2 regions of the Methylovirgula sp. 4M-Z18 genome follow, and region 1 is predicted to be linked to the other one. Evidence: predicted binding sites of a transcription regulator. Region 1 holds the regulator's gene; the other holds the start of a gene.
The links. Region 1 encodes LexA, which represses DNA repair genes until DNA is damaged. Its sites were predicted from a motif close to TGTTCNNNNTGTGTTCNG; they were not measured.
Positions count from the first base shown of each region.

Region 1 (3,315 bases):
TCGGCGGCGCTTCGGTCGGCGATCACGATCTCGTGCAACAGGCGCTGCACGCCGAAGGCATGACGCTCGATTTTTGGAAGCTGGCACTGCGGCCCGGCAAACCGCTGATGCACGGCATGCTCGGCGGTCTGCATGTGTTGGGCTTGCCGGGAAATCCGGTATCCGCCATTGTCTGCTCGAAACTGTTCGTGGTGCCGCTCATCCGCGCGCTCAGCGGCGACCCCGACGCGGCGGACGATCACAGCGAGCCGGCGCGCCTCGCCGTGCCGGTCAAGGCCAATGATTTCCGGCAGGATTATTTGCGCGCGACGCTCACCGAGCGCGCGGACGACCTGCCACGCGTGACACCGCATGGCCTGCAGGATTCCTCGATGCTGCGCGTCCTGGCCGAGGCGCAGTGCCTCCTGATCCGCGTCCCGCATGCCGCGGCGGCGGACGCCGGCGATCTGTGCCGGATCATTCGGCTGTAGTCAGGCACGCTCTCAAGCGTTTCATCGATTGGAGGACGTATGGCCCGCACGTGGCTCGACACTGCCATCTCCCGCATCGAGGCGGATTTTACACGCTCTGCCGATACGCATCTCGTGCCAATCCCGCTTCCCGGCGCGGTCGATTTTTTCTTCAAGGACGAATCGACCCATCCGTCCGGCAGCTTGAAACACCGGCTCGCGCGCTCATTGTTCCTCTATGCTTTGTGTAACGGCTGGGTGCATGAAGGCACGACGATCATCGAAGCCTCCTCCGGTTCGACAGCGATCAGCGAAGCCTATTTCGCGCGGCTTTTGGGCCTGCCCTTCATTGCCGTCGTGCCGCGCAGCACCAGCCAGGAAAAGTGCGCACAGATCGAATTCTACGGCGGGCGCCTGCATCTCGTGGATTCCGCCGATGCCGTCTATGCCGCTTCGCACCAATTGGCGCGCGAAACCAGCGGCCATTTCATGGATCAGTTCACCTATGCCGAACGCGCCACCGACTGGCGCGGCAACAACAACATTGCCGAATCCGTTTTCGCGCAAATGGCGCACGAGCGCCATCCGACTCCAGCCTGGATCGTCGTCGGCGCGGGGACCGGCGGGACATCGGCCACCTTCGGCCGTTTCGTGCGCTACCGCCAGCATGCGTCGCGTATCGCCGTCGTCGATCCGGAAAACTCCATCTTCACGGCCTATCACGCCAGCGGCGACCCCACGCTGACCAGCGCCACCGGCAGCCGGATTGAGGGGATCGGCCGGCCGCGCGTCGAGCCGTCCTTCATCCGCGACGTGGTGGACGAAATGTTTCCGGTCGAGGACCTCGATTCGATTGCCGCGATGCGCGTGCTGTCAAAGATCCTCAGCCGCCGCGTCGGCCCCTCCACGGGAACGAATTTCATCGGCGCGTTGCGGCTGCGGCGGCGCATGCTCGATGCCGGCGAGCCGGGTTCGATCGTTTCGCTGATTTGCGACTCGGGCGAGCGCTATGCCGATTTGTTCGACGATGACTGCGTGAGCGGACGATTCGGCGAAGGTCTCGCCGCTCGGCTTGATGCGGTCGCAGAAGAAATTAACCGGGCCGGCTGAACGCCCTCGTACCGTCAAACCCAGGAGTCTTGCGCCAAATTCAACGATTTACCCCTTGCGGAACATAAAAAGAACGCTTAACATGCGTTCATGATTTGTTTAAGGTCCTGCCGCAGGTTATGAGGAACAGCGATTGATTCGCGAAGGCTTCCTTAAGGTTGCGAGCACATGAAGGGGAATGATCGATGCTGACCAAGAAACAGAATGAATTGCTCCGCTTCATTCACGAGCGCCTGAAGGAAACCGGCGTGCCTCCATCTTTCGACGAAATGAAGGACGCGCTTGATCTGCGGTCAAAGTCCGGCATTCACCGGCTGATCATGGCGCTCGAGGAGCGCGGCTTCATCCGCCGGCTGCCCAATCGCGCCCGCGCGCTAGAAGTGTTGAAACTGCCGGAGTCGGCAGTGCCGAGCAGCTCGCGCAATGGCCGTTTCGCGCCGAGCGTCATTGAGGGCAATCTCGGCAAGGTGCGCGCGGTGGGCACGGCCTCGCCCGACGACGAGACGATGCAAAGCGTCGCTGTGCCGGTGATGGGGCGCATTGCCGCCGGAACGCCGATCTCCGCAATTCAGACCCGCAGCCACACGATTTCGGTACCACCGGAGTTCCTGGGTTCGGGCGAACATTTCGCACTGGAAGTGCGCGGCGATTCGATGATCGAAGCGGGAATTTTCGAAAACGATACGGTGCTGATCCGCCGGCAGGACACGGCCGACACCGGCGACATCATCGTCGCGCTGGTGGATGATGAGGAAGCGACCTTGAAGCGCTTGCGCCGGCGCGGTGCCTCGATCGCACTCGAAGCCGCAAACCCGGCTTATGAGACGCGAATCTTTGGGCCGGACCGGGTGAAGATCCAGGGCAAGCTCGTCAGCTTGATCCGTAAATACTGACGTTTCATTGATCGGCATCATAGGCGAACGGATCGCCGTAATCGTTTTTCGGCGCGGACGCGTTGCTGGAGTTTTGTGACGGCTTTGCCGCATCGGCAAAATGCGAGGGTTTGCGGATGGGCGTCGGCAGAGGCGACCAGGGGCGGTTTTCCAACGGAGCACGCGCGGCTTGCATCATCAATTGTCCGTTGGACCAGCGCAGCGCGACGGCGCCGGTTTGGAGAAGTTTTTCGCGATCGAAAATGTGTTGGGCTTTGCAATAGTCCGGCGCGATCAGCGGGCTGACGATGATGTTGGCGCGCGTGCAATCTTCGTAAAAGGCTTGCGCCTGCAACACCAATGACAGGACTTCGCCATTGGGCAGCGTCGCGATGCAAGCGAGTTTATCGCAATGGGATTGCGCGCTGAGTGCCGCGTCGCGCGGCGTCCGGCTATCACCATCAGCGCTCAGCCATTGCGCGAGCGCGAAGAGATCCGGACGAAGGCCAAGCGCACCCAACGTTCCGTCGTCTTGCCGCACGGCGATGGATTGCGGATAGGATGGAATGAAGATGTCATAGGCTTCGGATTGTGCGGCGACGAACATCCCAAGTCCTATGAGCGGGAGGGCTGCGAGACGAAAGAGCGTGCTGCGCCAGATCACGGCGCAGGCAAGTGCAAGGGTGAAACACAACAGGGCGGACGGCGCGAAAGCTTTCAGATGCAGAGTGGCGCCGGGCAATTCGCTTAAATGGCCGGCGGCCGCCATGACGATATTGATGCCCATGCCGACATAGGTCCAAACCGGCCCGTCGAGGCCGAGCGGATATAAAAGCGCGCCGAGCAACGCGCCTGGCACGGCGAAGAATTCGATCACCAGCAAA
Region 1 is NZ_CP149574.1:1,727,617-1,730,931, reverse strand. It holds gene V9T28_RS07945 (molybdopterin molybdotransferase MoeA) at 1-470, shown strand, start outside; gene V9T28_RS07940 (PLP-dependent cysteine synthase family protein) at 510-1,559, shown strand; gene lexA (transcriptional repressor LexA) at 1,745-2,452, shown strand; gene V9T28_RS07930 (ComEC/Rec2 family competence protein) at 2,457-3,315, opposite strand, start outside.

Region 2 (3,315 bases), 1.5 Mb from region 1:
CTGGTTCGTCGATCCGGTGCGCCAGCTTTCCGTCGTTGCACTGACGAATACCGCTTTCGCCGGGATGCAGGGCGCCTTTCCCGATGCGATCCGCGATGCGGTTTACGCTTAAGCAGCTTATCTATTCCGCTGCCCGCGGAAACTTCACTGTCGTCGCGGGCGCGGTTCTTTCCGGCGCGTCCTCGAACTCCACCGCTTGAATCTTCTCGCCGCGCGCCAGCACCTTGTTCGAGGAAATCACGATATCCGACACGTCCTTCTGCGCCTGGCGGAAATGGTCGTCGAGCTTACCGACCCTGTCGCCCAGCCGCCGCACGTCGTCGAGCAATTTGCCCACCTCGTCCTGAATGCGGTGCGCTTCCTCGCGCATGCGCGCATCGCGCATGATCGAGCGGATCACCTGCACCGCCATCATCAGCAGGGACGGGGACACGATGGTGATGCGGGCGCGGTGGGCGCGCTGCACCACGTCGTCGAAATATTCGTGCAGGTCGGCGAAGATCGATTCCGAAGGCACGAACATGACTGCAATGTCTTGGGTCACGCCGGGCACCAGATAGCGCTCGGCAATGTCCTTCACATGTTTGCCGACATCGCCGCGCACCCGCGCGATGGCCCCGCGTCGCTCCTCTTCGGTTTCCGCCTCGCGCAGAGCGGTAAAGCCTTCGAGCGGGAATTTCGCGTCGATCGCCATGCCGCGCTCGTCATTCGGCAGCCGGATTAGGCAATCGGGCCGCACGCCGGTTTTCAGCGTCGCCTGAAATTCGAAGGCGTTGGGCGGCAGGCCGTCGCGGATGATCGCTTCCATGCGGCTTTGCCCGAAGGCACCGCGTGTCTGCTTGTTGGCGAGAATATCTTTCAGCGTCACCACCTCTTCGGTCAGGCCGGTGAGGCGGTTCTGCGCCGCGTCGATCACGGCGAGGCGCTCGTTGAGCTTGGTGAGATTCTCCGCCGTCGTTTTGGAGGATTGCTCCAGCCCCTGGCCGACCTTGGTGCCGACCGCGTCGAGCCGCTCGGCCATGTAGCGGGCGAGGTCCGATTGGCGGGTGGTGAGCACCTCGGCCATGGTTGCGAGCCGGCCGGCAAGCTCGGCATTGGCCTTGTTGATCTCGCCCAGCCGCTCGTCGAGTTCCTGGCTGCGCTCGGCTTCGGCCCCGGCGGCAAAATCGCGCTCCCGATTGGCGCGCAGGGTCGCTGTGGCGAGTACGAGCAATAGCCCAAGCATGGCCAGGACGGCGAGCACCAGAAGGTGCAGTACCGTGACCGGCGTCGATCCGAGGGTCAGGACGGGGGAGGAGAGAGTCATACCTTGCATGAGCCCATCATATATGATTCGCGCGTAAGAACAAAATAGGAACTTTTCCAATCTAAGGGCCGTAAATCCGGAGCTATTAAATTGACCGATTACCCCAGCGCGCTTATGTGATGCGCAAGAGCCCGATCAACCGAGACCCATCGATGACCATCCGCCCCATAGTCCTGCTGCCCGATCCCCGTTTGCGCCTCGTTTCCGAGCCGGTGACAACGATCGACGCCGAGATTCGGACGCTCGTGGATGACATGCTCGAGACCATGTACGACGCCCCCGGCATCGGCCTTGCCGCCATTCAGATCGGCGTGCCGAAGCGGGTGGTCGTCATCGACCTCGCCAAAAAGGAGGAAGAGGAGCCGGCGCCCATGGTTTTCCTCAATCCGGAAGTGGTCTGGAAATCGGACGAGCTCGCCACCTACGAAGAAGGCTGCCTGTCGATTCCCGATTATTTCAACGAGGTCGAGCGCCCCGCGAAAGTGCGCGTGCGTTATATAGACCGGGACGGCAAGGAGCAGGAGATCGACGCCGACGGGCTTCTCGCGACCTGCCTGCAGCATGAGATCGACCATCTCAACGGTGCTTTGTTCATCGATCATATTTCGAAGCTGAAGCGTGACCGGGTGATGAAGAAATTCACCAAGGCGGCGCGGCTCGCGGTCTAGGCCGGAAGCCAGGACGCAAGGATTTCGAGTATCAAATGACTCTGCGCATCATCTTCATGGGGACGCCGGATTTTGCGTGTCCGGTTCTGTCCGAGATCGTCGGCCAGGGCCATGAAGTCGTGGCGTGTTATACGCGCGCGCCCAAACCCGCCGGGCGGCGCGGATTGGAACTGACGCCATCGCCGGTGCAGGTGGTGGCAGAGCGGTTTCACATTCCTGTGCTGACGCCGAAAAGCTTGCGCAGTGAGGAAGCCGCCGAACATTTCCGCGCGCACGACGCCGATGTGGCGGTCGTCGTCGCCTACGGGCTGATTTTGCCGAAAGCCATTCTCGATGCGCCGCGTCTAGGCTGTTTGAATTTGCACGGCTCGCTGCTGCCGCGTTGGCGCGGTGCGGCGCCGATTCAGCGCGCGATCATGGCGGGCGACACGGTGACCGGCGTCATGGTGATGCGTATGGACGAAGGGCTCGACACCGGACCGATCGGGATGGCGGAGAAAATCGCCATCACGCCCGAGATGAATGCGCGCGACTTGCACGACCGCATGGCGACGATCGGTGCCGACCTGATGGCGCGCGCGCTTGGCGCGTTGTCGCGTGGCTCGCTGCACTTTCAGCCGCAAGCGGAAGATGGCGTGACTTACGCCGCGAAAATCGACAAGGGCGAAACACGGATCGATTGGGCGAAGCCTGCGCCGGACGTGCATAATCACATTCGCGGCCTCACGCCCTTTCCGGGCGCTTGGTTCGAGATGGATTCCGGCAAGGGGCCGGAGCGCATCAAAGTTTTGCGCGCACATTTAGGAGCGCGGGCGTCCGGCGCCGGTGCGGGCGGGACGCCCGCGGTCCCAGGGACTACGCTTGATGGCAATCTCATGATTGCCTGCGGCACAGGCGCGATTCAACTCGCCGAAATCCAGCGCGCCGGCAAGGCACCGATGCAGGTCGCGGATTTCCTGCGCGGCACGCCGGTGGCGGCCGGAGCGAAGCTTAACTGACATGCCGCGCTACAAGCTCACCATCGAATATGACGGTACGCCCTTCGCCGGCTGGCAGCGGCAGGAGGTGCATCTCTCGGTGCAGCAGGTGCTGGAAGACGCGCTGTTCGGCGTCACCGGCGAGAGGCTGATCGTGCGCGGCGCGGGCCGCACCGATTCCGGCGTGCATGCGACCGGGCAGGTGGCGCATATCGAGACGAGCCGTGTCTGGCGCTCCGATACGATCCGCGATGCCGTGAATGCGCATATGCGGCCGCATCCGGTGGCGATCGTGCGCGCCGAGGAGGTCGGGGACGATTTCGACGCGCGCCACTCCGCGGTCAAGCGCCATTATCTCTACCGG
Region 2 is NZ_CP149574.1:3,263,076-3,266,390, reverse strand. It holds gene V9T28_RS15190 (serine hydrolase domain-containing protein) at 1-112, shown strand, start outside; gene V9T28_RS15185 (DNA recombination protein RmuC) at 122-1,315, opposite strand; gene V9T28_RS15180 (peptide deformylase) at 1,459-1,974, shown strand; gene fmt (methionyl-tRNA formyltransferase) at 2,016-2,972, shown strand; gene truA (tRNA pseudouridine(38-40) synthase TruA) at 2,974-3,315, shown strand, end outside.
Region 2: V9T28_RS15185 (DNA recombination protein RmuC) is a predicted target of LexA. The motif match lies at 1,342-1,359, and genes of this name have one in related genera.